Regions from separate parts of the Micrococcus sp. TA1 genome, predicted to be linked through region 1. Evidence: predicted binding sites of a transcription regulator. Region 1 holds the regulator's gene; each other region holds the start of a gene.

Region 1 (7,435 bases):
TTGACAGGGGCCATATACTGGACGGCATGTGGATTTTCCTGCGCTGAGCTGGCGTGAGCGACTGCTCACGGCTCCGGACCGATGACTCCCCGCGCTGACGGGTCGAGGATCGCTCCGTGATGGCAACCCACCCATCCAGCACCGTCCCGAACGCCCCGCCGCGGAATCGGCGTCGTTCGACGTGCACCCGCTCGGCCCCGCGCAGCGCCGCGGCCGACGGCCGATTCCCCGGGAGGTCCACCCATGGCCCCGAACAACCCCATCCCCAGCGGCACGCCAGACCCTTCGGGCGTCCGTCCGAGCGACTACCCTAGATACCACGCATCTTCCAAGGAGACCATGACCGAGAACCCCCAGCACGGGAACGACCAGCCGGACGAGACCCAGATCCAGGACGTGATCGAACGTATCCTGGCCGCCGATGCGGCCAGTGCCTCCGTCGAGCACGGCGTCAGGCCCACCGAGGGCCGTGCCCTGGCCCTGTCCGACGGCGACGACGGGCACACCGAGGCCGACGGTGAGCAGTTCGACCTCGCCGAGCGCCAGGCCCTGCGCCGGGTCACCGGGCTCTCCACCGAGCTCGAGGACATGTCCGAGGTCGAGTACCGGCAGTTGCGCCTCGAGCGCGTCGTGCTGGCCGGGCTCTGGTCCGAGGGCACCGCCGCGGACGCCGAGAATTCCCTGCGCGAGCTGGCGGCGCTCGCCGAGACCGCGGGCTCCGAGGTGCTCGACGGCCTCATCCAGCGCCGCCACACCCCCGATCCGGCCACCTTCCTCGGTAAGGGCAAGGCCGAGGAACTGCGGGACATCGTCGCGATGACCGGCGCGGACACCGTGGTCGTGGACTCGGAGCTGGCGCCCTCCCAGCGGCGTGCGCTCGAGGACGTGGTCCGGGTGAAGGTCATCGACCGCACCGCCCTGATCCTGGACATCTTCGCCCAGCACGCCAAGTCCCGTGAGGGCCGGGCCCAGGTGGAGCTGGCCCAGCTCGAGTACCTGCTGCCGCGACTGCGCGGCTGGGGTGAGTCCATGTCCCGTCAGGCCGGTGGCCGGGCGGCCGCCGGCGAGGGCATCGGCTCCCGCGGTCCCGGTGAGACGAAGATCGAGCTGGACCGCCGGCGGATCCGGACCCGGATGGCCAAGCTGCGCCGGGAGATCGCGGCCATGAAGCCCGCCCGCGAGACCAAGCGGGCCAACCGCCGCCGCAACAGGGTGCCGTCCGTGGCGATCGCCGGATACACGAACGCCGGCAAGTCCTCACTGCTGAACCGGTTGACCCATGCCGGGGTACTGGTGGAGAACGCCCTGTTCGCCACCCTGGACCCCACCGTGCGCAAGGCGGTCACCCCGGACGGGATCGGCTACACGCTCTCGGACACGGTCGGGTTCGTGCGGTCCCTGCCCACCCAGTTGGTCGAGGCGTTCCGCTCGACCCTCGAGGAGGTCGCGGACGCGGACGTGATCCTGCACGTCGTGGACGCCTCGCACCCGGACCCGGAGGGCCAGATCGCCGCGGTCCGCACCGTGCTGGCCGAGGTGGACGCGCGCCGGATCCCCGAGATCATCGTGCTGAACAAGGCCGACGCCGCGGACCCGGTGGCGATCGCCCGGCTGCGCCAGCGCGAACCCCGCTCGGTGGTGGTGTCCGCACGTACCGGTGAGGGCATCGCCGAGCTCGAGCGGGCCATCGCGGACGCCATCCCGCGTCCGGACGTGGCCCTGGACCTGCTCATCCCGTTCACGGACGGGGACGTGGTCTCCCGGTTGCACTCCCCGGATGCGGACATCATCTCCGAGACCTATGAGTCGGGAGGCACCCGGCTGCGGGTGCTGGTCCGCGAGGACCTCGCCGATGACCTGCGGCGTTTCTCCGTCGACCGGCCGGAACCGGCCGGGGCATGACGGACACGGCACAGCACACCGCTCCGGATCAGGACGTGCTCGCCCGGACCGAGGCCGAGCGGCAGGCCCTGCAGTGGCTGGACGCGGCCGTCGAGGCGACGGGCGGACAGCACCGCGAGGGCCAGCGCCGCATGGTCGTGGAGGTGGCCCGCTCCCTGGAGTCCGGGACCCACCTGCTCGTACAGGCCGGCACCGGCACCGGGAAGTCGCTGGCCTACCTGGTGCCGGCACTGCAGCACGCGGTGGACGCCGAGGCCCCGGTCGTGGTCGCCACCGCCACCCTGGCCCTGCAGGCGCAGATCATGCGCCGGGACGCCCCGCGGTTGCTGGAGGCCCTGCAGGACGAGTTGCCCCGGGAGATGACCGTGGCACTCGTCAAGGGCCGCTCCAACTACCTGTGCCGGCACAAGATCGACGGGGGCTTCCCCGAGGAGGACGGGCAGGCCCTGTTCGGCCTGGCCGACGACGGTGAGGCGATGGTCACCGGTGACGCGGGACCGACCAGCCCGCTGGGCCGGGAGGTCAAGCGGCTGCGCGACTGGGCCGAGGAGACCGAGTCCGGGGACCGGGACGACCTCGAGCCCGGGGTGAGTGACCGGGCCTGGCGCCAGGTCTCGGTCTCGGCGGTCGACTGCATCGGCGCCCAGCGCTGCCCGATGGCCGAGGAGTGCTTCTCGGAACGGGCGCGGGCCGATGCGGCCGAGGCCGACGTGGTGGTGACCAACCACGCGTTGCTGGCCATCAGTGCCTTCGAGGGCCTGGCCGTCCTGCCGGAGTTCGACGCGGTGATCGTGGACGAGGCCCACGAGCTGCAGGACCGGGTCACGGGGGCGGTGACCGGACAACTGTCCGGAGCCATCGTCCAGGCGGCCGGTTCCGCGGCACGCAAGCACACGGCGATCGCGGTCGAGGACCTGATGCAGGCCGGCGTCGGGCTGGACGCGGCGTTCGCCGCCACTCCCACGGGACTCATCCCGCGCGGGCCGGACGAGGTCCAGCAGAACGCCCTGCGGGCGGTCCGGGACGCGGCGCGGCAGGGGCTCAGCGACTCCAAGGGGCCCGGTGGGGCAGGCGGTTCCGCCGAGGCGGCCGACGGTGGCCGGCAGATGGCACGCTCACGGCTCCAGGAGGTCCTCGAGGTGGCCGAGAGGATGCTCGACGCCGTCCCGGACGCGGACTACCCCGAGGTGCTGTGGGCCTCCCGTCCGGGCCGCTTCGAGCCGGGGACCGGATGGGTCCCGGGTGACGAGACCGCCGCGCCGGTGGTGTGCGTCGCCCCGTTGTCGGTGGCCGGCCGGCTCCGGGAGGGGTTGTTCGGCCAGGCGACCACGGTACTGACCTCCGCGACCTTGACGGTGGGGGAGTCCTTCGACCCCGTGGCGGGCTCGCTCGGCCTGCTCGGGCCGGGCGCTCCGCGATGGACCGGGGTGGACGTGGGCAGCCCCTTCGACTACCCGCGCCAGGGCGTGCTCTACGTGGCCCGGCACCTGCCCCGGCCCGGCCGGACCTCCTCCCCGGACGCCTACGACGAGCTCGAGTCCCTGCTGCGCGCCTCCGGGGGAGGGGCACTGTGCCTGTTCTCCTCGAGGCGCGCGGCCGAGGACGCCGCCGCGGAGATGCGCAGCAGGCTGGGGGCGGCGCCCCAGATCCTCTGCCAGGGCGACGCCACCCTCTCGGCCCTCGTCCGCCAGTTCGCCTCCGAACCGGACACCTGCCTGTTCGGGACCATGAGCCTGTGGCAGGGCGTGGACGTGCCCGGATCGGCCTGCCGTCTGGTGGTGATCGACCGCATCCCGTTCCCCCGTCCGGACGACCCGCTGGGGACCGCACGCACCCGGGAGGTCAGCCGTCACGGCGGCAACGGGTTCATGGCCGTCTCGGCCGCCCACGCCGCCGTGAGGCTGGCCCAGGGCGCCGGCCGGCTGATCAGGACCACCACGGACCGTGGCGTCGTGGCGGTGCTGGACCCCCGGCTGGCCACCGAACGCTACGGAGGGTTCTTGCGGTCCACCCTGCCGGACTTCTGGCCGACCACCGACCCGGCTGTGGTGCGGGGCGTGCTGGAACGCCTGCGCGACCCGGCCTAGGGATCACGAGCGGTCGACGGCCGAGAGCAGCTCCAGCACCTCGACCGTTCGGATGCCCCGCCAGTCCAGGCCCTGGCCCGGGCACCACGCGGCCCAGTCGACGTGCCAGCCCCCATCGGACTGCTGGCCCATGACGACCCGGTCGACGTCTGCCCGGAGCTGCCTGTCGGTGAAGAGCAGGCGCGCGGGGGTCGCGGCCCCCGGCTCGATCACCGGGGCCGACCACGGGTCGGCGGCCAGGTCCCAGGGGTGCAGTCGTTCGCCCTCGGCCCCGCCTTCCACCGGCAGCGCACCGTCGCGGTCCAGGCGGGAGCGCCATGTCTCGATCGCCGCGGTCTCGGCAGGACCCTCGGTGCGGGGACCCCGGTCCGCGGCCAGGAAGCGCAGGGCGTACTTGACGGCGTAGGCCGACAGCCCACCCTCCCGCAGCTGGGAGCGGCACCACTCCGTGGCCGCCTCGGCCCACCCGCCGACGAAGCCGGTCCGGAGGGCGGCGGCCGCGAAGCCGAAGGTGAGGTGTGATCCTCCGGGCCACAGCTGTACCCAGGGCGCGTGCGGCCAGGCCAGGGAGGGCTCGGTGACGAAGGGCAGCGAACCGTCGAGCCCGGACGCCGAGGCAGCCCACTCGAGCGCGCTGCGGAACCAGGGATGGTCGGCCAGGTCCCACCCGGCCAGCAGGTCGAGGGCGGTGAGGGTGGCGAGGGGCTCGCTCACCGGGGAGCGGACATCGGGCTCCAGGCCGTGACCGAATCCGCCGTCGGGGTTGCGATACGCGCCCAGCGCCGCCAGGACGCCCTCGGGACCGCCCCCGTGCAACAGCAGGTCCAGGCGACGACGCTCCAGGAGCCGTCCCCGGGTGTAGACGAAGCGCTCGGCGTCCGCCACCCGGACGCCTCTCGGGAAGGGACGGTGGTTCATCGCCGCGCTCCGCATCAGTGTCCCGGTCAGAGGGCCCGCAGGACCGTGACCACCTTGCCCATGACCGTCGCCTCGTCTCCGAGGATCGGCTCATAGGCCGAATTCTGCGGCAGCAGCCACGTGTGCCCGTCGCGCTGCCGGAACGTCTTGACGGTGGCCTCATCATCCAGCAGGGCCGCCACGATGTCACCGTTCTGGGCCGAGTTCTGCTGGCGGACCACCACCCAGTCCCCGTCGCAGATCGCGGCATCGACCATCGAGTCACCGGAGACCTTGAGCATGAACAGCTCTCCCTCGCCGGTGAGCTGGCGGGGGAGCGTCATGACGTCCTCGACCTGCTGGTCGGCCAGGATCGGCCCGCCGGCGGCGATGCGACCGACGAGCGGGACCGGGACGGAGGTGCCCTCCACCGCACCGGTGTGCAGGGCCGTGACCGGAGCCGGGCGGTCGGCGGTGTCCGGGGCGCCGGCCGCGGCCGTCGACACGGGCTGTCCGTCCTCGTCCAGCAGGACCTCCATGGCGCGGGGCCGTCCCGGATCCTTGCGGATGTACCCCCACTTCTCCAGTTGACCCAGCTGATGGGTCACCGAGGACAGCGAGGCCAGTCCGGCGGCGTCACCGATCTCCCGCATCGACGGCGGGTACCCGTGCTGCGCGATGGCCGAGCGGATCGACCCCAGGATGACCCGCTGGCGCGCGGTCAGCGTCCGGGCGGCAGGGGCGGGCTGGGAGTCCGGTTCGGGTCGGGGAGTCCGGGAGGCCATTCGAAGATCCGTTCTTAGCGTGTCCGTGGTGCCGGTTGAGATGTCTCATGGTCGGCCCGCGGGGAGTTGACGGGCCATCACGTGCCTCAGAGGCTACCGGAGGGGCAGGGCGGATTCAAAGATATGTTCGAATAATGTTTGGCGTGTTTCGAACAGACGTGCTAGACAAGAGGGCGAACGGATAGAACACACGTTCGAACAGCCCGGTCGCCCCGGGCGGAGAGGTTGAAGAGCATGAGCACTGCAGCATCGGTCGTGACCCGCACCGCCGGCTCGGCCGGATTCCACCTGAACCGTCGTGGCCGTTTCCTCTTCGTCGGACTCCCGATCCTCGTCGTGGCCGCGCTGGCGGCCGCGGCCGCCGTGTTCCTGGGCGCCCATGCCGTGGCCCCGGCCGCAGCATCGCCGGAGCGCCCCGTGGTCGCCCCGGTCGAGTCCGTCACCGTGGACTACGGTGACACCCTGTGGTCCGTGGCCGGCCAGGTGGCCCCGGACGCTCCGCGCAATCAGACCATCCTGCGGATCGGCGAGCTCAATGACCTGACCGGTTCCGAGCTGCAGCCGGGGCAGGTCCTCTTCGTCCCCCGGGGCTGACGCGGGCACCACCGGAACGTCCGCGGCCTCGGCCGGCCCGTCGCCCGGTTCGAGCCGCGTCAGAGGGGGGACCGTGGCGTGCCATGCACGGACGTCACCGGGGCTCGGGGGACTGACTGAGCGCCTAGGCTGTCTCGGGTGAGTGATGAGGATGCGATCTCGAATCCGGAGGCCCTGGCCGCCCTGCCGTTGCGTGAGAACCTGCGGGGCCTGAGCCCCTACGGTGCGCCCCAGCTGGACGTGGCGGTGGCGCTGAACACGAATGAGAACACCCATCCGGTCCCGGACGAGGTGGTCGCCGCCATCGCGGAGTCGGTGGCCGCTGCCGCCGTGACGCTCAACCGCTACCCGGACCGTGAGTTCACCGAACTGCGCAAGCGCCTGGCGGAGTACCTGGGGCACGGGTTGTCCGCGGCGAACCTGTGGGCCGCGAACGGTTCCAACGAGATCCTGCAGCAACTGCTGCAGGCCTTCGGTGGGCCCGGGCGCACCGTGATGAGCTTCCCGCCCACCTACTCGATGTACCCGCTGCTGGCCGCCGGCACGGACACCCGGTACGTGGCCGGTGTCCGCGGGGAGGACTTCTCCCTGACGGCCGCCTCCGCGGCGGCCCAGGTCGCCGAGCACCGGCCGGACGTGGTCCTGTTGTGCTCCCCGAACAACCCGACCGGCACCGCCCTGGGGCTGGACGTGGTGCAGGCCGTCTATGACGCCACCGAGGCCTACGGGGGCATGGTGGTCGTGGACGAGGCCTATGCCGAGTTCGCCCTCGCCGGCACGCGCTCCGCGCTCACCCTGTTGCCGGGCCGGCCGCGCCTGGTGGTCTCCCGGACCATGTCGAAGGCCTTCGCGCTGGCCGGCGCCCGCCTGGGCTATCTCGCCGCCGCACCGGAGGTCACCGACGCCCTGCGCCTGGTGCGCCTGCCCTACCACCTCTCCGCGGTCTCCCAGGCCACGGCCAACGCCGCCCTGCAGCACTACGACGTCCTGCTCGAGAACGTCGAGGACATCAAGGCCCAGCGCGACCGGATCGTGGAGGGGCTGCGCGATCTCGGTCTGGCCCCGGCCGTCTCGGACTCCAACTTCGTGTTCTTCGGCGGACTGGCCGATTCCCACGCGGTGTGGCAGGGCCTGCTCGAGCACGGGGTCCTGGTGCGCGACGTCGGGATC
Region 2 (7,435 bases), 1.1 Mb from region 1:
TGCACGGCCCGCACGGTGCGGCATCGCCACACGTCAGCTGGGGGTTGCCGCGGATCGGGGACGCAACAGCAGCAGGGACAGTACGCACCCGACGGCGGCGAGGCCGGCCCCGGCACCGGCCGGCACCTGGAGCCCGGCACCGGCGGAGATGACCGCCGCGCCCACCCAGGCGCCCATGGCATTGGCCAGGTTGAGCGCCGAGTGGTTCAGGGCCCCGGACAACTGCGGCGCGTGCGGGGCGGCGTCCACGAGCAGCACCTGCAGGGAGGGGACCAGGGCCGAGGCGGCGGTGGCGGCGGCCAGCAGGGGGACCAGCGAGAGCACCCACCACGGTGCGGTGACACTGAAGAGGGCCAGGGCCACGGCCACGGTCCCGAGCATCCACTGCAGGGTGCGGGTGGCCGACCGGTCGGACCAGGCCCCGCCCAGCAGGGTGCCGGCCACCATGCCGAGTCCGTAGAGGGCCATGATGACCGGGACCAGCCGCTCCGGCAGTCCGCCGATCTCCACGAACACCGGGGCGATGTAGGTGTACAGCGCGAACATGCCCGCGAACCCGATGGTGCCCACCAGCACGGCCCGCCACAGTGCGCCGGAGCGCAGCGCGGTCAGTTCGCCGCGCACCGAGGTGCCGGCCGGTGCCGGGATGGCCGGGACCAGCCAGGCGACGGCGGCGATCGTCGCGGTTCCGAAGACTCCGGTGAGGATGAACATCCACCGCCAGCCCGCACTCTGTCCGAGCCAGGTGGCCACGGGCACGCCCACCAGGTTGGCCACGGACAGGCCCGCCATCACCCAGGCGGTGGCCTGGCCCCGGCGGGCCGGACCCGCCAGGTGAGCGGCCGCCAGGGCCGCGGCCGAGAAGTACGCGCCGTGGGGGAGACCCGAGATGAAGCGGGCCACGAGCATGGTGGCGAAGTCCGGTGCCAGCAGGCTCGCGGCATGGCCGATGACGAACATGGCCATGAGGGAGAGCGCCGAGACCTTCCGGTCCACGCGGGCCAGGCCCGCCGCCAGCAGGGGTGCGCCGACGACGACGCCCAGGGCGTAGGCCGAGATCAGGATGCCGCCGGCGGGAAGGTCGACCTCGAGATCGGCCACCGCCTGGGGCAGCAGCCCCATGATCGCGAACTCGGTGGTGCCGATCGCGAACCCGCCCAGGGCCAGCGCCAGGATTCCCGGCAGGATACGGCGGGGCCGGGCGGGCCGGGCAGGTGGGGCGGAGGGGTCGGCGGCAGTGGGGAGCACCATTCCAGCCTACGGGCCAGGCCTCCGCGCGACCGGCCTAGGATCGGGACCATGACTGAACTCACGTCCACGTCCACCCCGGCTGCCGAGGCGGGAGCACGACCTCGAGGCCCCCGACCCGTCATGGGGGCCGCGGTGCTGGACCGGCTGGACCGTCCGACCCGGTTGCTGGTGGGACGGCGCAGCTCGCCCGAGGGCCTGGCCGGCCTCTGGGAGTTCCCGGGCGGCAAGGTCGAGCCCGGAGAGGACCCCCGGTCCGCCCTGCGGAGGGAGGTCCGGGAGGAATTGGGCGTGGACGTCCGCCTGGACCGCGAGGTGACGGCAGCTCACCCCGAGGGCTGGCTGCTGGGCAACGGGGCCAGGATGCGGGTGTTCACGGCGGTCATCGAGCGGGGCGAGGCGCGTCCGCTGCAGGACCACGACCTGCTCGAGTGGCGCGCACTGGACCGGGACCGGCTCCAGGAACTGGAGTGGATCCCGGCCGACCGGCCGATCGTCGACGCGCTGGTGGAGATGCTGCGGGACTGACCGTGAGGGTGCCGGCTCAGAACAGTGCCGGCTGCGGAGAGTGCTGCGGAGAGTGCTGGGAAGGCCGCCCGGTAACCCCGCGCGCGGTGGCCCTGGCCTGCCCCTCCCCGTCCGCCGCGGTGATCCGGTGGGCGCCGCTGCGGTCCAGGCCGTGGCGGCGGGCGGCCGCGGTGGTGCGGCGGCCCAGGGCCTTCCGGTAGGAGGGTGCCGCATAGGAACCCCGGGCGTAGAGGGTGCGGTAGCCCTCGAGCAGTTCCGGATGGTCACGGGCGATCCAGTCCAGGTACCACTGACGGGCCCCGGGCCGCAGGTGCAGGGCACCGGCCAGCACCGACCGTGCGCCGGCAGCGGCCAACGCCGCCATGAGCTCCTCCACCTGCCGGTCGCCGTCCGTCAGCCAGGGCAGCAACGGCATGGCCATGACCGTGACGTCCGCCCCCGCCGAGGCCAGCCTCTCGATCAGCCGCAGGCGCGCCGCCGGGCTCGGCGTCCCCGGTTCGACCTGCTGTGCGAGGCCGGGATCGAGCATGGCCAGGGACACCGACACCTGCACGGGCACCTGACGCGAGGCCGCGGAGAGCAGGTCCAGGTCACGGCCCAGCAGCGTGCCCTTGGTCAGGATGGAGAACGGCGTGCCGGTGTCCGCCAGGGCGGTGATGATGCCGGGCATCAGCCGGTACCGGCCCTCGGCCCGCTGGTACGGGTCGGTGTTGGTGCCCAGCGCCACCAGCTCTCGTGTCCATCCGGGGCGGCCCAGTTCCCGGCGCAGCAGCTCGGGGGTGTTCACCTTCACCACGATCTGCCGGTCGAAGTCGGCCCCCGGGTCGAGGTCGAGGTACTCGTGGGTGCTGCGCGCATAGCAGTAGCGGCAGGCGTGGGTGCATCCCCGGTACGGGTTGACCGTCCACCGGAACGGCATGGGCGAGGAGTCCGGGACCCGGTTCAGGGCCGACTTGGACACGACCTCGTGGAAGGTGATCCCGGCGAAGTCCGGGGTGGTGATGGAACGCTGCAGGCCGGAGAGCGGCAGCAGGGCGGCTGGCGCGGCCGGAGTGCCGCCGCCGTCCTGACCGGTTCCGTCCCCGGCCTGCAGTGCCTGCGCTTCCCATCGCATGGACCGATTAGAACACATGTTCGAATCATGGTGCAAGGAAGGTGTCAGGAACGAGCGTGGGAACCCGGGGGCCGGCGCGTGGTGCCGTCCGTGCTGGTGAGAGTGAGGTCAGGCGCGCCGGCGCGGCCAGCGCACCGGGCGCTCGCGGTACCCGCCGGCCTCCAGTCCCGCGCGGCGCTCGAAGACGTTGCGGGAGGCGGTGTCCCCGGTGCGCAGCAGCGACCAGCCGACCGCCGCCGCGTACAGCACCAGGAACGGCAGTCCCGCGCACCAGGCGTACTGGGTGGCGTGCCGGGACTCATGGGCCAGCAGTTGCGGGGTGATGACCGTCCGGGCCCGGAACAGGACGACGTTGCCGACCGTGAACGCCCCGCCGTCCGGGAACGGCCACCGGTACCCGGTGGCCAGGACCAGCCCCAGGGGTCCCCGCCGCACGGAGCACCCGGAGCCCAGGGCCAGGACCAGTCCCAGGGGCGTCGTCAGGTTGATCGCGTTCCACCACCGCCGCAGCGCCAACCGCGCCGGGAGGCGGTCCGGCCCACGCCCGGGCGGCCGGCCGGCCCGGTCATCGGACCGGACCGGCCGGCGTCGGGAAGTGTGACCGGCCATGCCGTCCAGCCTAGGTGCCCGGGGCGGTCCACTAGACTGGCCGGGGCCTTCTTCCCGGTTGGCCCACCCCGTGTCCGAACCCACCGCAGCATGAAGGTCGTTGCCCGCCATGACGGAAACCCCCCAGGACCTGGCCGAGACCCCGGTCGAGCAGCCGGACGGTACCACCGAGCAGGTCGCACCCGAGATCTCCCCGGCCGACGAGATGGCCGTGGGCGCCGCCGTGGAGGCCGCGCTCCAGGCCTTCTCCGCCGCCGCCGACCTCAACCAGCTCAAGGCCGCCCGCCTGGCCCACACGGGGGAGAAGGCGCCGCTCACCCTGGCCAACCGCTCCATCGGCAAGCTGCCCAAGGACCAGAAGTCCACGGCCGGCAAGCTCATGGGCGGCGCCCGCAAGGCGATGGAGTCCGCGCTCGCCGCCCGCACCGAGGTGCTGGAGGAGGAGCGCGCGGCCCGGTTGCTCGTCGAGGAGACGGTGGACGTCACCACGGCGGTCCGCCGTCGTCGCGTGGGCGCCCGCCACCCGCTGTCGGTGCTGCAGGAGCGGGTCTCGGACATCTTCATCGGCATGGGCTGGGAGATCGCCGAGGGCCCGGAACTGGAATCGGAGTGGTACAACTTCGACGCCCTGAACTTCAAGCCGGACCACCCGGCCCGCGAGATGCAGGACACCTTCTTCGTGGACCCGCCCGAGGCCCACCTGGTGCTGCGCACCCACACCTCGCCGGTGCAGATGCGCGCCATGCTCGGGCGCGGTGCACCGGTGTACGTGCTGTGCCCCGGCCGGACCTTCCGCACCGATGAGCTCGACGCCACCCACACGCCGGTGTTCCACCAGTTCGAGGGACTGGCCGTGGACAAGGGTCTGACGATGGCCGACCTGCGGGGCACCCTCGAGTACTTCGCCCGGCAGATGTTCGGCCCGGAGGCGAGGATCCGGCTGCGCCCGAACTTCTTCCCGTTCACCGAGCCCAGTGCCGAGATGGACATCTGGCACCCCGGGGCCAAGGGCGGGCCGCAGTGGATCGAATGGGGCGGTTGCGGCATGGTCCACCCCAACCTGCTGCGCGCCGCCGGCCTGGACCCCGAGGTCTACTCGGGCTTCGCCTTCGGCATGGGCGTCGAGCGCACCCTGATGTTCCGCAATGAGGTCCCGGACATGCACGACATGATCGAGGGCGACGTCCGCTTCTCCCAGCACTTCGGAATGGAGATCTGATCACCCATGCGCATCCCGCTGTCATGGCTCCGTGAGTACGCGCAGGTCCCGGCGGACGCCACCGCCGAGGACGTCATGGCCGACCTGGTGAGGGTCGGCCTCGAGGAGGAGGACGTCCACCGTCCGCTGGACGGGATGTCCGGACCGATCGTGGTGGGTGAGGTGCTCGAGAAGGTGCCCGAGCCGCAGTCCAACGGCAAGACCATCAACTGGTGCCAGGTCCGGGTGGCCCCCGAGGGCCGGCCGCAGCCGCTGTCCGGCGAGGGCATCGACCCCTCCGGCGTCCAGGGCATCGTGTGCGGCGCGGACAACTTCGAGGTGGGGGACAAGGTCATCGTCACCCTGCCCGGGGCCGTGCTGCCCGGGGACTTCCGGATCTCCCCGCGCAAGACCTACGGGCACGTGTCCGCCGGCATGATCGCCTCCGCCCGCGAGCTCGGCCTCGGCGAGGATCACGACGGCATCATCGTGCTCTCATCCCTCGGCTTCTCCCCGGAGCACGGCAACGACCCCGAGGCCGGCACCGACGTGTTCGACCTGCTGCACCTGCGCGACGAGGCCGCGGAGATCAACGTCACGGCGGACCGCGGTTACGCCTTCTCCATCCGCGGCGTGGCCCGGGAGTACAGCCTGGCCACCGGTACCTCGTTCACGGACCCGGCCTCCCTGGTCACCGCCCCGGAGGCCGACGGTGACGGCTACCCCGTCCGCCTCGAGGACCGGGCGCCCATCTACGGGGTGCCCGGCTGCGACCGCTTCGTGGCCCGCACCGTGACGGGCATCGACCCGACCCGGCCGACCCCGCCGTGGATGAGCGCTCGCCTGCGCCTGGCCGGCATGCGGTCGATCTCCCTGGCCGTGGACATCTCCAACTACGTCATGTGGGAGCTGGGCCAGCCGCTGCACTTCTACGACGCCGACACCCTGCAGGGTGACATCGTGGTCCGCCGGGCCCAGGAGGGCGAGCGGCTGACCACGCTGGACGGCAAGGACCGCGCGCTCTCCGCGGAGGACCTGCTGATCACCGACGACCGTGGGCCCATCGGCCTGGCCGGCGTCATGGGCGGCGGGGAGACCGAGGTCTCCGAGGCCACCACCACCGTGCTGATCGAGTCCGCGCACTTCGACCCGGTGTCCATGGGCCGGACCCGCCGCCGGCACCGGTTGCCCTCCGAGGCCTCCAAGCGCAACGAGCGCGGCGTGGACTGGGAGGTCGCGGACGAGGCCGCCGAGCGCGCCGTCCAGCTGCTCGTCGAGCTCGCCGGGGGGACCCCCGGCCCGGGCATCACGGACGTCGGCACCCGGCCCGAGCCGACCGTCGTCGAGCTGCCGGCATCCTTCCCCGCGGCCGTGATGGGTGTGGAGTACACCGAGGAGCAGATCGAGCGGACCCTGACGGACCTGGGGGCCACGGTGGAGAAGACCACCGCGGCACGGCCGGGTCCCGACGGCGGCGCCGCCGGGACGGTCTTCACCGTCACCTCGCCGCCGTGGCGCTCCGACCTGGAGATCCGGGAGGACCTGGTCGAGGAGATCGGCCGGCTGGTCGGTTACGACGAGATCCCCTCCACCGTGCCGGTGGCGCCTCCCGGGCGCGGGCTGACCCGGCCCCAGGCGGACCGCCGCCGCGTGCTGCAGGGCCTGGCCGATGCCGGTCTGACCGAGGTGCTGGCCTACCCCTTCGTCTCCGCGGCCCAGAACCGGTTCTTCGGGTCCGCCACCGCCGAGGAGGGCGAGGCCCAGCGCATGGTGCACCTGGCCAACCCGATCTCCGCGGAGTTCGGCTACCTGCGCACCTCACTGCTGCCCGGCCTGCTGGAGATCGCCCGGCGCAACCACTCCCGCGGCTTCCGCGACCTGGCCCTGTACGAGTCCGGTTCGGTGTTCCTGCCCGGTGAGCACCTGGGCAGCGCCTCGATCCCCCCGCTGGGGGCGCGGCCCGCCGACGAGGTGCTGGCCGGCCTCGAGGCGGGCATCCCCGACCAGCCGCGCCACGTGGCGGCCGTGTTCACCGGCCACGACTCGGTCGCGGGGCCCGGTCACGCCCCGCGGGCCTGGGACTGGCAGGACGCGATCGGGACCGCGCTGGACGTGGGGGCGCTCCTGGGCGTGGAGCTGACCGTGACCCAGGGCCATCACCAGGCGTTCCACCCCGGACGCACCGCCCGGCTGTCCCTGGCCGGCGGTGACGGCACCGTCGTCGGGGTGGCCGGCGAGTTGCTGCCCACGTGGCTCGAGTCCGCGGACCTGCCGGCCCGGACCGTGGCCCTGGAGCTGGACCTGGATGCGCTGATCGCGGCCGCCGCAGGCGTGGTGGTGGCCCAGACGCTCTCCACCTTCCCCCCGACCAGCCAGGACGTGGCACTCGTGGTGCCGGCCGACACCGTGGCCGCGGAGGTGCTGGCCACCCTGCGCGAGGGCGCCGGGGAGCTGCTGGAGGACATCTCCCTGTTCGACGTGTATGCCGGACCGGGCGTGCCGGAGGGGCAGAAGTCCCTGGCGTTCTCGCTGCGGTTCCGCGCCCCGGACCGGACCCTGACCGCAGACGAGGCCTCCGGGGCCCGCGCCGCGGCCACAGCCCTGGCCGCCGAGCGCCACGGCGCCGTCCAGCGCTGAACCGGGCGGGTCGACGTCGTGACCGGGCCGGGGTGGCACGTGGTGGTCACCGGCCCTCGCGCCGGTGACCAGCGGCGCGAGGCCCTGGACTACCTGGCGGT
Region 3 (7,435 bases), 1.5 Mb from region 1:
ACCGCCGGAGATGCGGGCGATGACGTCATAGGCACCCTCGAGCTCGAGGAGCTTGAAGGGGTCGTTGACTTCCTGCTGGTGCAGCTTGTTCGGGAAGTAGGTCTCGAGGCTGCGGCCGTTGATGGTCCACTGGCCGGAGCCGGGGATCACGCGGACGCGGGCGATGGCCTGCTTGCGACGACCCACGGCGCCACCGGCGACGGTCAGGGCCGGGCGCTCGGAGACCGCAACGGCCTCGGCGGCGGGGGTGGACTCGGAGGTGTAGCTGGTCAGCTCCACTTCCTCGGTCGACTCATTCTCATTCAGAGTCATGGTTCTCCTTGAAAGATTGTGGTGGGGCTGACCCGTTACTGGGCGACCTGGGTGATCTCGAACGTCTTCGGCTGCTGGGCGGCGTGCGGGTGCTCGGCACCGCGGTACACCTTGAGCTTGTGGATCTGCTCAGCGGCCAGGGAGTTCTTCGGGAGCATGCCGCGGACGGCCTTCTCCACGGCGCGGACCGGGTTCTTCTCCAGCAGTTCCGCGTAGGACACGGACGAGAGACCACCCGGGAAACCGGAGTGGCGGTAGGCCCGCTTCTTCTCGAGCTTGGCGCCGGTCAGGGCCACCTTCTCGGCGTTGATGATGATGACGAAATCGCCCATATCCATGTGGGGGGCGAAGGTCGGCTTGTGCTTTCCGCGCAGCAGAGTTGCGGTCTGGCTGGCAAGACGACCCAGCACGACGTCAGTGGCGTCGATGACGTGCCACTGGCGGTCGGCGTCGCCGGGCTTGGGAGTGTACGTACGCACGGTGTTTGCCTTCGTGTTCGGTGTCGGTACAGTGACCTGGCCGCAGGGCGTGAGTCCGCGGGCGGGCACTGAGTTCTTCGGTGCGCAACCGGTACATCAGGTGAGGACTGATGTGAGGCCGGGTCCGAAAGCTTCCCGGCGGCGCTCCGGGCGTTAGTGACCATGCAACCAGGCCACCCGAGGGCACAGCGAATCCGGGAAAGGACACGCACAACGAAGATTCATACTACCGGACCGACGCACGGCGGGCAAAGCGTGGGTTCGGACGGCGCCCGGTTGCCGGTGGGCGCAGGTCCGGGGTCGACGTCGGGCGGCCGGGATACCGAGGTTGGGCACCCGGGGCGGGACGGGGCCGGGCCGGGCGCCCGGGATGAGGCCGGGCGGGGCGGCAGCCGGCGTTCGCACCGGCGGGGCGGCAGCCGGCGTTCGACCTGGAGGCCGGGTCCCGATATTCGCACCGGGTCCGGGCACTGGCAGGCCGGGCATCAGCACCGGGAGCCGGGAGTGACGCCCGACCCCACTCCGAACTCCACAGGTGACCACTTACCGCGTGTCGTCCACAGATTCTCTCAATCGCTTTCCTCTCCACGAGGCTCGTGATGGGATGGATGTATTCGAACATCAGTTCTACAACCGGGGTCAACAGCCTCCGGGGCAGGCCGGGAGGAGGCCAGGATGACGGCGCAGGAACATGAGACTCCCGCGGCACCTCTCGCCGACGACCTCGACCTGCTGCCTCTCGAGGAGCTCATTCGGCTCGCCTCTGCGGCATCCACGTCGCTGACGCGCAGGCTCTCATCTGCACGGTCACTGGACGAACTCGCTCCCGTGCTCCACCGGGAGGGGCGTGAGCGCGACTGTGGAACCATGCGTCACCCCAATGGTTCGTCAGGCACTGAAACCGCAGTGGACCGCCTGCCACCGTCGACTCCCTGCGCCCAATCCTCGCGCGCGTCCCGTGCTGATGTGATGGATGGGAGACCTCTCCCGGGGGTTGACATCGAGGATGCCACTCTCACGCTGCCGGCCCTCCACCACGCGCTCGAGACTGTGGCCCGCTCCGTCACGGCGGCGCAGATGTCCCTGGCGGGCCACACGGCGGAGGTCTTCGACCTGCCGGCCGAGAGGTCTCGGCTGCTCGGGATGCCGGAGGGCAAGACGGCATTCCGGGACACGGCCGACTACCTGCGGGGCGTGCTTCGCGTGGACATCTCCGAGAGCAGGCGCAGGCTTCGCCATGCCGCCGTCCTCTGCGAGTCACGGGCCATGACGGGCGAGACTCTGCCTCCTCGGCTTCCCCAGCTCGCCGGCGCCGTGCTCGAGGGCCTGCTGGACCGATCCGCCATCGACCACGTCAACAACACCCTGGCCGAGGCTCGCACGATCGCCGACCGCGCAGGCATCGATCCCCAGGCCGCGGACCACATGATCCGCCAGGGCGAAAACCTCATGGTCGAGCAGGGGCAGACCATGGACCCGCGAAACCTGCAGAAGGTGTGCCATCACTGGTTGAAGCACTTCGAGGCTGCAGTGGATCCTGACGGGAAGGAACCGGTCGACCTCGATTCCCCACGGCTCCAGGGGCTGGTGCACAAGGGCAAGAGCAACGGTTTCCATCAGTGGTTGCTGTCCGCGAACGACGCCCAGCACGAGATCCTCATGACCATCGCCTCTGCTGCGACCAATCCCCGGGCCCGGCAGAACAGCCCCGAACCCGGGCAGGCCGCGCGCGGAGCGGAGGCCGACGACGGCGATACCGAACCACCGACCGATCCGCGCACGGACAACCAGAAGCGGCTCGACGGCCTGATTGCCTGCCTGTCCGGAGGCCTCGCCGTGGCCGACAGCAAGACCCTCCCCTGGGCGGGCGGGATGCGTCCCCAGGTGGCCGTGACCATCGATTACCGGACGCTGCTGCGGGATCTCGTGGACACGGGAACCATCACCGTGGAGGACCTGGCCCGGTTCCAGTCGCATGCTGCCTTCACCGGGACGGTCCACCCACAGAACATCCGCACCCTGGCCTGCGACGCGGACATCCTGCCGGTGGTCCTGGGTGGTGACGGGCAGGTGCTTGACGTCGGACGGGCCCAGCGGCTCTTCCCCGCACGGCTCCGTCAGGCCATCGCTGCCAGGGACGGCGGTTGCGCTGCACCGGGATGCAGCATTCCTGCACCGTGGTGCGATGTCCACCACGTGGAGCACTGGGAACGGGGTGGACCCACGTCTGCGGACAACGGGGTACTGCTGTGCAACCATCATCATCACGCGGTGCACGCCGGCGCCTGGGAGATCGACATGAGATCCGGGCGGCCGTGGTTCATACCGGCTCCCTATCTGGATCCACGGCAGCGACCCCAGCGCAACCGATACTGGCGGCAGTAGTGGGTCCCGCGAGCGCGGTCTGCCGTGCGGTTGTTTCAGGACCCGTTGCCGACGTTCGGCCGTCCTCGCGCGACCGTTTCGTGGCTGCGGCGCTTGGCGCGCGTTCCCTCGGCACGGGCGGCATGGGCACCCGGGTCGGCGCCGTCGTCCGGATACCGGACGTGTTCCAGTACCAGGGCGTGCGGCGGCGCAAGCTTGGTCTGCGAGTCGCGGACCATGACCTCCAACCGCTCGGCGACCCAGCCCTGTCCGTGACGGCCCTCCCCCACCTGGATGACGGCGGCCACCAGCGCCCGCACCATGTTGTGGCAGAACGCATCGGCCTGCAGCCGGGCGACGATGACGCCGCTCTGGGCATCCCGCGTGAATCCGAAATCCTGCAGTTCCCGGATGGTCGTGGCCCCGTCGCGCGGCCTGCAGAACGTCAGGAAGTCGTGCAGACCCAGGACGGAGACCGCCTCCGCATGCATCGCCTCGACGTCCAGGGCGGTCTTGTGCCAGAACGTGTAGCGGCGGTTCAGGGGGTCACGGGTTTCCGGCGCGTCGCTGATCGCGTAGCTGTAGGACCGCCACAGGGCGGAGAATCGCGCGTCGAAACCCTCGGGCGCCCGTGCGGCGCGGTGGATGGTCAGGGCCCCGTGTTCGCGGCTGAGGGCGCCGGACAGCCGCCGCACCAGCGTCGACGCCGGATCCAGACCCTCGCGGCCGCGCGTGACCCCCAGCCACTCGGCCTCGGTCAGGTCGAAGTGGACGACCTGTCCCCGAGCATGCACGCCCGCGTCCGTGCGACCGGCGACGACCGTTCGCACGGGACGGCGGATGATCATCCCCAGGCCGTCTTCCAGTGCCCCCTGGACGGTGGGCAGCCCCGGCTGGGTGGCCCAGCCGTTGTAGTCCGTGCCGTCGTAGGCGAGGTCCAGCCTGACGCGGACGAGTGCGGGATCCGAGGGTGCACCTCCAGAAAGCGCCGAGTCGCTCGGTACGGTTTCGGGCGTCGAGGGCATGGGGTTCATCCTAGGACGGAGACCGGAGCGGTGCGGCCGGGACGGCAGAATGACAGGCATGGAACCGTGGATGTCCTACCTGCTGACCGTCACGCCGGGCATCATCCTGGTGTCTGTCGTCGTGATGCTCCTCCCCCGTCAGGCCCACGGTGTACGGGTCCTGGTGCTGATCCTGGGATTCATCTTCGCCCGGGACGCGATGACCTCCCACGGGCTCTGGGAGTTCGGCACGACGGACGCCGGTTCCGCCGCGGAGGCCGCCCCGTTCGAGATACCGCGGCTCTGGTTGCGGTTCACCGACGATCCGATCGCGCTGCTCGTGCTGGCGGTCGCCTCGCTCGTGTTGGCGGCCGGCGCCGTGCTGGCGTGCCGGGAACAGCGCTGGACCGTCCTGTGGACCGGACACCGCTGGTGGACCTCGGTCCTGGCCGGCGTGCTGGGCATGGCCCTCATCGTGCTGCCGTTCCTGTGGCTGTACGGCACGATCGGCGCGTGGTTCCCGGCGTTGTCGGGCGGAATGCCGGTGATCCCCGTCGAGGACCGCGGCGGCGCCGTCCCCGCGGGGTTACTGATCGTGCTCGCGGTGTTCGCCCTGTGCGGCAACCTCCTCGAGGAGGTGCTGTTCCGCGGCTTCCTCCAGGCGCACCTGGAGGACGAGAGTCCAGGCCGGAGCGGCCGCTGGAGGGCCGCCCTGCTGTCGGGCCTGATCTTCGCAGCCGGACACCTGTTCCTGGCCTACACCGTGACCGATATCGGCTGGCCGCTGGTCGCGTTCACGCTCTTCGAAGGACTCGTCTGCGCCATCGTGGCGTTGCGGCACGGTGTCCTCGGGTCGACGGTCGCCCACGGCGGGGCCATCTTCGTACTGGCCTCAGGGCTGGTCTGACCCACCCGTCGCCCGCCCACGCACCGCCGCCCCCACGCGGCCCTGGCCCGCCCCCGCCTTCACCCCCAACGCAACGACCCGCCTCCCCCACGTACGTGGGGAAAGCGGGTCGGAACGACGCAGTCGCGAACAGCCGGGCTGTCACGGACGGCGGGTGAGGATCACTTGTCCTCGGACTTCTCCTCGGCCGGAGCCTCGGTGGAGTCGGCGGACTCGGTCTCGGCAGCGGCCGGGGTATCGGCCTCAGCGGCCGGAGCCTCAGCGGTCTCGGCCTCGTTGACCGGAGCCTCGGTGGCCTCGGTCTCGGCGGCCGGGGCAGCCGGAGCGGCGGTCTCGGTGGCCTTCTCGGCCTCCTGGACCACGGCCTGCTTCGGGGACACCGGCTCCATGACGAGCTCGATGACGGCCATGGGGGCGTTGTCACCGTGACGGTTGCCGATCTTGGTGATGCGGGTGTAACCACCCTCGCGGTTGGCCATGGCCGGTGCGATCACGGTGAAGAGCTCGTGCACGATCGTCTTGTTCGTGCGGTTCTTCGCCGAGATGATGCCCTGGACCTTGCGGCGGGACGCGAGGTCACCCTTCTTGGCGAAGGTGATCAGGCGCTCGGCGAAGGGACGCAGGCGCTTGGCCTTGGTCACCGTCGTGGTGATCTTCTTGTGCTCGAACAGGTTGGCCGAGAGGTTGGCCAGCATGATCCGCTCGTGGGCAGGGCCGCCGCCCAGGCGCGGTCCCTTGGTGGGGGTAGGCATTGGTGATTCTCCTCAGATGGACCCTGACGGCTGCCGGCCATCAGGACGCTATGGGTGGTGGTACGGCGGCTCAGTACTCGGCGCCGTAGGACTCCTCGTCCGACTCCTGGGAGTGCAGCGAGGGGTCGTAGCCAGCCGGGGAGTCCTTCAGGGACAGACCCAGTTCGGTCAGCTTTTCCTTGACTTCGTCGATGGACTTGGCACCGAAGTTCCGGATGTCCATCAGGTCGGCCTCGGAGCGAGCGACCAGCTCGCCGACGGTGTGGATGCCCTCGCGCTTCAGGCAGTTGTACGAGCGCACGGTCATCTCCAGCTCCTCGATCGGCAGGGCCAGATCGGTGGTGATGTCGGTCTCCGTCGGGTTCGGGCCGATCTCGATGCCCTCGGCATCGACGTTCAGCTCGCGAGCCAGCCCGAACAGCTCCACCAGGGTGGTGCCGGCCGAGGCCACGGCGTCACGCGGAAGCATGGACTCCTTGGTCTCGACGTCGAGGATCAGGCTGTCGAAGTCGGTGCGCTGCTCCACACGGGTGGCCTCGACCTTGAAGGTGACCTTCAGGACCGGAGAGTAGATGGAGTCGACCGGAATCCGGCCGATCTCGGCATCCGCGCTCTTGTTCTGGGCGGCGGTGACGTAACCACGGCCACGCTCGACGATGAGCTCCATGTCGAACTTGCCCTTGCCGTTCAGCGTGGCGATGTGCAGGTCCGGGTTGTGGACCTCGACGCCGGCCGGGGACGTGATGTCCGCGGCGGTGACGACGCCGGGGCCCTGCTTGCGCAGGTACGCCACGACGGGCTCATCGTGCTCGGAGGAGACCGACAGCTTCTTGATGTTCAGGATGACCTCGGTGACGTCTTCCTTCACACCGGCGACGGTGCTGAACTCGTGCAGCACGCCATCCACGCGGATGCTGGTGACAGCAGCGCCCGGGATGGAGGACAGCAGGGTCCGGCGAAGGGAGTTGCCGAGGGTGTAGCCGAAACCCGGCTCCAGGGGCTCGATGACGAATCGGGAGCGGTTGTCGGATACGACTTCTTCAGTCAGCGTGGGGCGCTGTGCAATGAGCACTGACATTTCCTTTCGGCGAGCGTCCGCCATATGACGCACACGATGGGTGGAAACGAATGGGGTGGGCTGGAAGCACCGGCGCGCACGCCCCGCGACGGGCGGCCCTCACGAGAGAACTCGAGTGAGGACCGCACGCCCGGGGCGTGCGCTCGGCACGGGGGTCAGACGCGGCGGCGCTTGGCCGGACGGCAACCGTTGTGGGCGGAGGGGGTGACGTCCGAGATGGAGCCCACCTCGAGCCCGGCGGCCTGCAGCGAACGGATCGCGGTCTCGCGGCCGGAGCCGGGACCCTTCACGAACACGTCCACCTTGCGCAGCCCGTGCTCCTGAGCGGCCTTGGCGGCCTTCTCAGCGGCCATCTGGGCGGCGTAAGGGGTGGACTTGCGCGAACCCTTGAAGCCCACCTCGCCGGCCGAGGCCCACGAGATGACAGCACCGGTGGTGTCCGTGATGGACACGATGGTGTTGTTGAAGGTGCTCTTGATGTGGGCCTGGCCCACGGTGATGTTCTTCTTGTCCTTGCGACGAGGCTTGCGGACACCCGC
Region 4 (7,435 bases), 560 kb from region 1:
TCGGCGTGGACCTGGCGGTGCACCGGGGATCCGACCACACCGGCACGGGGGTGCTGGACAGCGCAGGCCGGGTGGTCGTGCTGGCCCGTGGGGGGACCGGGGGCAGCGGCTACCGTGCCCTGGTCCGGCTGGTCTCGGCGGCCCACGCCCACACCACGGGCGGGTCCGCCGGGGGCACGCCGTACGTGACGATGGACGAGCTGGCCGGCTGGGCCGCCGGCCCCCACCACGGCGCCCCACCGGAACTGTTCGTGCTGCTGGGACCGGGATCCGACGTCGGGCAGCTGATGGCCGCGCGCAGGTACACCGCCGGCCGGGCGCTGCTGCGCCGCTGGAAGGCCGCCCTGCCGGCCGGGTCGCTGCGGGTGGAGGTGGTCTGCCACCTGTCCCCGCCCGGGGAGAAGCTCTCGGCCGCGCACGCCGTGAAGATGCTCCGCGCGGCCCGGGACGCCCGGGTCCCGGCGGTGCTGACCAACGCGGTACGGTACGCCACCCCGGACGGTGCCGCCACCGCCGACGTCCTCGATGCCGCCCGGGCACTGAGCTCCCTGGAGGCCCTGGCCGACCTCCAGCCCAACGGGCAGGGCTGGCTGAAGCCGGCCGGATCCATGCACCAGGTGGCCCGCGAGGTCTGCCGCGCCGCCGGGGCAGAGGGCGCCGGCGCGTTGCTGGAGGCCACCCATGCCCTGGCCGACGCCTGCCGGATGGACCCCGGACCGGACCTGGGCTGGGGGCGGCCCACGGTACCGGAGGCCTCGGTGATCGGGATCGACGGCGACCCGGTCACCGCCCTGCGCCAGCGCACCCTGACCGGGGCCCACGCCCGCTTCCCGCAGCTGTACAGCGGCAGCCGGTTCTCGTCGTCGCGGGCCGGCCGGGACCTGGAGGACCGGCTGGAACACGAACTGGGGATCATCACCCGGCTCGGCTTCGCCAGTTACTTCCTCACCGTGGCCGAGGTGGTCCGGATGATCGAGGACCTGGGGGTCCGGGTCTCGGCCCGGGGCTCCGGGGCGTCCTCGCTGGTCAACCACCTGTTGCGGATCTCGAACGTGGACCCGATGCGGCACGAGCTGATCTTCGAGCGCTTCCTGTCCCATGACCGCTCCACCCTGCCGGACATCGACGTGGACGTGGAGTCCGCCCGCCGGCACGACGTCTACGCGGCGATCTTCACCCGGTTCGGGAACGAGCGCACCACGCTGATGAGCATGCAGAACGGCTACCGGGCCCGCGGGGCGGTCCGGGACGCCGGCATGGCGCTCGGGATGGACGCCGAACAGGTGGACACGATCGCCAAGCAACTGTGGCGGTTCTCCGCCTCGAGCTTCCGCGAGGCGATGGGCCGGATGCCCGAGCTGCGCGGGTTCGCCGAGCAGGTCGAGTCCGGGCGGGCCGCGGGACAGCAGCAACTGGACCTGCTGGTGGACCTCACCGAGCGGTTGGACCGGTTGCCGCGGCACATCGCCATGCACCCGTGCGGGGTGATCCTGGGGGACCGGACACTGCTGGACCGGACCCCGGTGCAGCCCTCGGGCATCGAGCTGCCCATGAGCCAGTTCGACAAGCACGACATGGACCCCATGGGCATGCTCAAGCTGGATGTGCTCGGGGTGCGCATGCAGTCCACGATCGCCTACACGCTGGAGGAGATCGAGCGGACCACGGGGGAGCGGGTCGACCTGGAACGGGTGCCGCTGGACGACGAGGCCACGTTCGGGATGATCCGCACCACCCACACCCTGGGGATCTTCCAGATCGAGTCACCGGGCCAGCGGGAGCTGATCGGGAAGCTGGCCCCGGTCGAGTTCAACGACCTGATCATCGACATCTCCCTGTTCCGCCCCGGTCCCATGCAGTCGGACATGGTGCGCCCGTTCCTCGAGCAGCGCCACGGCTTCGCGGCGGCGAGGTACCCGCACCCGGACCTGGAACCGGTGCTATCCGAGACCCACGGGGTGACCGTCTTCCACGAGCAGGTGCTGCGGACCCTGGACACCATGACCGGCTGCGGACTGGCGAAGGCCGACGAGTTCCGCCGACAGATCGGTGGACCGCAGGAGGAGGTCGTGGAGGCCTACTTCCGGGCCGCGGCGCTGGAGAAGGGCTATCCCCTGGACGTCATCGACGAGGTCTGGGGCACCCTGCACGCCTTCGGCTCCTTCGGGTTCTGCAAGGCCCACGGGGCGGCCTTCGCCGTGCCCACCTACCACTCGGCCTGGCTCAAGACCCACCACCCCGAGGCGTTCCTGGCCGGGATCTTCGAGCACGACCCGGGCATGTACCCGCGCCGGCTGATGATCGCCGAGGCCCGCCGCATGGGCATCCCCGTGCTCCCGGTGGACATCAACGCCTCCACGGAGAGGTTCCGGATGGAGTGGGTGCCGGCCCACCCGGAACTGCCCGGTGGTCCTGCACGTCCCGGGCATTCCCGGCATCCCGACGGCAGCCGGTGGGGCATCCGCCTGGCGCTCACCTCAATGTCCGGGCTGAGCGAGCGCGAGGTCCGGCGGATCGTGGCCGGACAGCCGTACGCCTCGCTGGCCGACGTGCGCGACCGCGCCCGGCCCACCCGGCGCAACCTCGAGCGACTGGCCCAGCTGGGGGCGCTGGACTGCCTGCTGCCCCCCGGCGGGGCCTCGCGCACCGACCTGGTACACCACCTGGAGCTGCAGCACGCCGGGGGATCGGCGGGCATGCTCGGCGAGGCCCCCACCGGGCGGAAGCGGACGGCGGGACCCCGCCAGGTGGACGGGCAATTGTCCCTGGACCTGCCGGACACCGAGACGGAGGCGATCGTGCCGATGTTCCCCGCCCCGAGCCGCGACCAGATGGTGCGCACCGAACTCGACCTGACCGCCATGGACACCACCGCGCACCTGATGGACTCGCACCGGCCCTACCTGGACGCCCTCGGGGTCACGGCGGCGGAGGACCTGCTGAGCCTGCGCTCGCAGTCCCGCGTGCTGGTGGCCGGGGTGCGCGTGGCCACCCAGACCCCGCCGATGCGCAGCGGCAAGCGCGTGGTCTTCATCTCCGTGGACGACGGGACCGGCTGCGTGGACGCCTCGTTCTTCACGGAGGCCCAGCACGAGACCGGGGAGATGCTGTTCTCGGCCCGGTTGCTGCTGATCGAGGGCACCACCCGGCGGACCGGGCCCAAGGCGATCAGCCTGCAGGCCATCCGCGCCTGGGACCTGCACCGGCCCGAGGCGCTGCCGGACCCGGACTACCTGGACAGCACGCGCGAGCAATGGCGGGCCTGGCTGCGCCGGGACCGGTCCGCCGCCCGGTCCGGTGGCGCCCGGGAACCGGTCCCCTGGGGTCCCGGGGCCCGGCGCCGGCTCGTCGCGGCCGGTGCCGGGTCCGCTCCGGACGCCGGTGCGCCCCGGGACATCCCCCACCACGACACCGGCGACTGGCCGGTCAGGGTGCGCGGCGCCGTCGGGCTCCCGCCGGAGAGCTCGGCGACCGGCGGTGACCGCCGGGGGAGGGGCATCCAGGGCGCCGGGGTGCGCGAGCTGGACATCCACCGGCCCGTGCCGGTCCCGCACCCGGAGACCTGGGAGCTGCTGCCGACGCCGGAGGAGTGAACCGTCCTCCGTCAGCGCCAGAAGAAGTGGTGTTCCACGCCGCTGGGGCTCGGGACGCTCTCGTGGTGGAACCGGTCCTCCAGCTCCACGGGGCTGGACCACAGGCGCAGTCCGTCGCCGAACTCGACGGGCGCGACGGCGACGTGCAGGTCGTCGATGAGGCCCGCCTCCAGGAACTGCAGGACGGTGGTGACGCCACCCCCGATCCGGACGTCCTGGCCCCCGGCCGCCTGCAGGGCGACCTTCACTGCCTCTTCAGGGCTCGCATCGAGGAAGTGGAACGTCGTGTCGCTGAGCGAGAACGACGACCGGGGATGGTGGGTCAGGACGAAGACCGGGGTGCGGAACGGCGGATCATCACCCCACCAGCCCCGCCACTCCTCGTCCGGCCAGGGGCCCCGGATCGGGCCGAACTTGTTGCGCCCCATGATCTCCGCGCCGATGTTGTGCGTGAAGTCGCGCACGATGTGGTCGTCCAGGCCGCGGCTGCCGCCCGGATCCGTGCGGTTGGGCCAGCTGTCGGTGGCCCCGGCCCAGCTCATGAGCGGAGCCGGGTCAAGGTCACCGAAAGGGCGCTCCAGGGTCTGGTTGAACCCGGCCGCGATGCCCTCGCGGGAGACCGCGAAGTTCTGCACGCGGACGCGGGGCGGCCGTGGATGGCGTGTGCTGGACATGACGGTGTCCTCCGGAATCGGGGTGGGAAGGGGAGGTGGGGCTCGGTACCGCGGTCTACCGGGCGGTTGCGCCAGTGGCCACCCAGCGTAGGGAAGGCGCTACCGTGCGGCTAGGCGCCGGGTGCGGTGCCTCAGGAGCAGGCCGTCCGTACTCCACACCCGACGCGTCAGCCCCGCTCATCCACACATGACCGACAGGCTCTTACCGCGTCCGCGATGCATAGTCGAATGTATGTACTAGAGGACGCCATACGGGCCGGAGCCAGGCTGCCGCCCGGACAAGGATCATCGGCTGGCCTCGGAGCAGCGACCGTGAAGGGGAGCAACGGCCGTGAAGGATCAGCGGTAACGATGAACGGGAAGGAGGAGACCATGGGCGGGCGGATCCCGGACGAATTGTCGGACTGGAGTCTTCCCGATCTCCTCGATGCAGCCCGGGCCTTGGTGGGCGAGCTGGCCGGCAGAATCGGCGACCCGATGCTCGTGGAGCGCTTACCGCACTTCCCCTCCAACGACCGACTGCATCCGGCCGATGAGTGGGGACTGCATGCGGATGTCGTGGAGGACATCAGCTTCGAGGACGCCATGGCGCAGACTCCGGTCGAGGTCCCGCCGCCCCGGGGAACGTTCCCCGAACTCCACACGTCCGTGGAAGAGCTGGGCCGGGTCGTCGATTCGGCGCGGACCGCGCTGGCCGGTCACACGGACAGGCTGTTCGACGAGCACGCGAGCCGGAAGGAGATCCTCGGCATTCCCGAAGGCAAGTCCGCCTATCGCGATGCCGTGGACTACCTGAGGGAGCACCTGCGCATCTCCCGTCGGCACGCCAGGTCCCGGATCGAGCGATCCCGGTACGTCCTGTCCACCCCGACCCTCGATCGCACTCAGGCAATGCCTCCCCGGTTGCCGATCCTGTCGCGAGCCGCCTCGGAAGCAGACCTGGACCCGGCCGCCGTGGACGTGATCGCATCCACCCTGGCTGGCGCCCGGGCGGAGTCGACGGACGCGAAGGTGGCCCCTGCGGACGTGGACCAGCTGCTCGTCGAGGGGGAACGGTCTCTGGTGAGCTCTGCCCGAGTCCTCGACCCGGACGCACTGGGCACGGTCTGCGCGCACTGGCGGATCCGTTTCGACGCGCTCGTGAACCCGGACGGGGCCGAGCCCACCGAGAGCCGGCGGCGGGCTGAGCAGGGGCTGTTCTACCGGGGCCGGCGGACGGGTTTGCATCGCTGGTCCTTAGTGGCCACCGATGGCCAGCACGAAGTCCTCAAGACCCTCGTCTCAGCCGCCTCGAACACCCGAGCGCAGAGTTCCGCGCCGTCCAACCCCGCCGGTGCCGCTTCCACCCCGACTGACTCCATACCAACCGCCGCTTCCACTCCCGCCGGCGACTCCATTCCAACGGCGGAGTCCGCGAGTCCGGCTCGGCAGGCCTGCACCACGGGACCCACGAACACCTCTCGTGCAGGCAAAAGTTCCAGTGCGAACAGCGGTGTCGATACGGTCGTCGACGTCGACATCGAGGCCGACCTGGAGGCAACGCTCGATGGTGACCGTGTAACCGGCGGCGTCCGTGATCCTGATGGCATGGACGGGGCCGACGTGTTCTCGGACCCCGGCATCCTGTGGGCGCAGCAGCTACGGGCGGCAAGGGAGCTCGAGGCCCAGGCAGAGACAGAGCGCGCCGCACGGTACGCCGCCGCGGCGGCCGGCGAGCCCGCGGGTTGGAACACTCCGGTCAGTGACCCCGATGACCTGGACGAACGGACCCGGAGCCAACAAGAACTGGACGGAATGATCAGCGCACTGACGGGTGCCCTCGCCCTCACCGCCGGAACCGACGCTCCCGACGGTGGTGGGGGAGCCCGGCCACAAGTACTCGTGACGATCGACTACCAGACGTTGTTGGACCACACCTTCCGGCCGCCGTCGGAGCTCCCGGCTCGACGATCATCGAGCGGGTCCGCTCCAGAGGCCTGCCCGGAGCCCTGCTGCGACTCCAGTCTGGAAGCGGAGCCCCGGAGTGGCATGAGTCCGGAAAGCGCCAATGCCTCGTTCAGGGACGATGGATCGGGAGAGCGTGGGAGCCGGTTCAGTTCGGCGGCCTACGTCGGCGAGATCAGCCCCACCACCATTCGCGCCTGGGCGTGTGACGCTGAACTGATCCCCGTCGTCCTGGGAGGCGAGGGGGAGGTCCTCGACCTGGGCCGGTCCCGGAGACTGTTCACCAGGAAGCTGCGCCGTGCGATCACGGCCCGGGACGGCGGCTGCACCGCGCCGGGCTGCACCATTCCGGCGCCGTGGTGCGAGGCCCACCACGTCGAGCACTGGGAACACGGCGGGCCAACCTCCGTGGACAACGGTGTGCTGTTGTGCTCGCACCATCATCACGCGGTGCACGCGGGAGCATGGACGATCTCGATGCGCCATGGCGTTCCCTGGTTCATTCCCGCCGCATACCGGGATCCTTCCCAGCGTCCCCGCCGCAACACCTACTGGCGCCCCGAGGCGGCTGCCGAGGGTCTGCTCGGGATCCGAACCTGACGTCGAGGCCTGGCATGCTGGACGGCACTCCGCCACCAGGAGATCCATGATGCGTCTGGACTGGCCGAGGACAACCGTTGAGGAGGCCACTCCCGGCGAGGGTGAGGGGGACTCCGAGGTGATTGCCCCGGGTGGCCCGGATGGGGGTGAGGCGAGAACAGGGGATCAGGCGCTCGCGGACGATCAGGCGGGTGCCGCGGACTGGCCGCCCGACCTGCGGCCCTGCCCTAGAATGGCCCGTGGCTGGCGGTGGCCCCCGTATGCCACCAGCTGTGAAGCCCCAACCAAGGAGGAATGGCCCGTGTCCGAGGCGCTGCAGAGCGAGCAGATCACCATCACCGTCAACGCCGAACAGCGGGAGGTGGCCCTGGGATCCACCGGCACGGAGCTGTTCGCCGAGGAGAAGACCACCGTCGTGATGCGGGTGAACGGTGAGCTGCAGGACCTGAGCCGTCAGATCCCGGCCGGGGCCGACGTGGTCGGCGTCGACATCTCCGAACAGGACGGCCTGAACGTCCTGCGCCACTCCGCCGCCCACGTGATGGCCCAGGCCGTGCAGCAACTGCGTCCGGGCGCCAAGCTGGGCATCGGGCCGTACATCACGGACGGCTTCTACTTCGACTT

What was found. Region 1 encodes LexA, which represses DNA repair genes until DNA is damaged. Its sites were predicted from a motif close to TCGAACANNTGTTCGA; they were not measured.
Region 2: a site for LexA is predicted at 2,899-2,914, ahead of GGQ69_RS07935 (Rv2578c family radical SAM protein). Genes of this name have one in related genera too.
Region 3: a site for LexA is predicted at 1,406-1,421, ahead of GGQ69_RS09590 (HNH endonuclease signature motif containing protein). Genes of this name have one in related genera too.
Region 4: a site for LexA is predicted at 4,492-4,507, ahead of GGQ69_RS05445 (HNH endonuclease signature motif containing protein). Genes of this name have one in related genera too.

The regions. Positions count from the first base shown of each region.
Region 1 covers NZ_JACHNW010000001.1:694,895-702,329, forward strand. The annotation lists gene hflX (GTPase HflX) at 340-1,902, shown strand; gene GGQ69_RS02890 (ATP-dependent DNA helicase) at 1,899-3,989, shown strand; gene GGQ69_RS02895 (hypothetical protein) at 3,993-4,907, opposite strand; gene lexA (transcriptional repressor LexA) at 4,934-5,671, opposite strand; gene GGQ69_RS02905 (LysM peptidoglycan-binding domain-containing protein) at 5,906-6,265, shown strand; gene GGQ69_RS02910 (histidinol-phosphate transaminase) at 6,404-7,435, shown strand, end outside.
Region 2 covers NZ_JACHNW010000001.1:1,820,457-1,827,891, reverse strand. The annotation lists gene GGQ69_RS07945 (MFS transporter) at 34-1,251, opposite strand; gene GGQ69_RS07940 ((deoxy)nucleoside triphosphate pyrophosphohydrolase) at 1,372-1,776, shown strand; gene GGQ69_RS07935 (Rv2578c family radical SAM protein) at 1,793-2,890, opposite strand; gene GGQ69_RS07930 (hypothetical protein) at 2,999-3,499, opposite strand; gene pheS (phenylalanine--tRNA ligase subunit alpha) at 3,705-4,718, shown strand; gene pheT (phenylalanine--tRNA ligase subunit beta) at 4,725-7,334, shown strand; gene GGQ69_RS07915 (4'-phosphopantetheinyl transferase superfamily protein) at 7,377-7,435, shown strand, end outside.
Region 3 covers NZ_JACHNW010000001.1:2,203,693-2,211,127, forward strand. The annotation lists gene rpsI (30S ribosomal protein S9) at 1-312, opposite strand, end outside; gene rplM (50S ribosomal protein L13) at 348-791, opposite strand; gene GGQ69_RS09590 (HNH endonuclease signature motif containing protein) at 1,467-3,176, shown strand; gene truA (tRNA pseudouridine(38-40) synthase TruA) at 3,212-4,180, opposite strand; gene GGQ69_RS09600 (CPBP family intramembrane glutamic endopeptidase) at 4,239-5,066, shown strand; gene rplQ (50S ribosomal protein L17) at 5,228-5,818, opposite strand; gene GGQ69_RS09610 (DNA-directed RNA polymerase subunit alpha) at 5,889-6,890, opposite strand; gene rpsK (30S ribosomal protein S11) at 7,052-7,435, opposite strand, start outside.
Region 4 covers NZ_JACHNW010000001.1:1,253,506-1,260,940, forward strand. The annotation lists gene GGQ69_RS05435 (DNA polymerase III subunit alpha) at 1-3,593, shown strand, start outside; gene GGQ69_RS05440 (dihydrofolate reductase family protein) at 3,605-4,267, opposite strand; gene GGQ69_RS05445 (HNH endonuclease signature motif containing protein) at 4,619-6,811, shown strand; gene thrS (threonine--tRNA ligase) at 7,125-7,435, shown strand, end outside.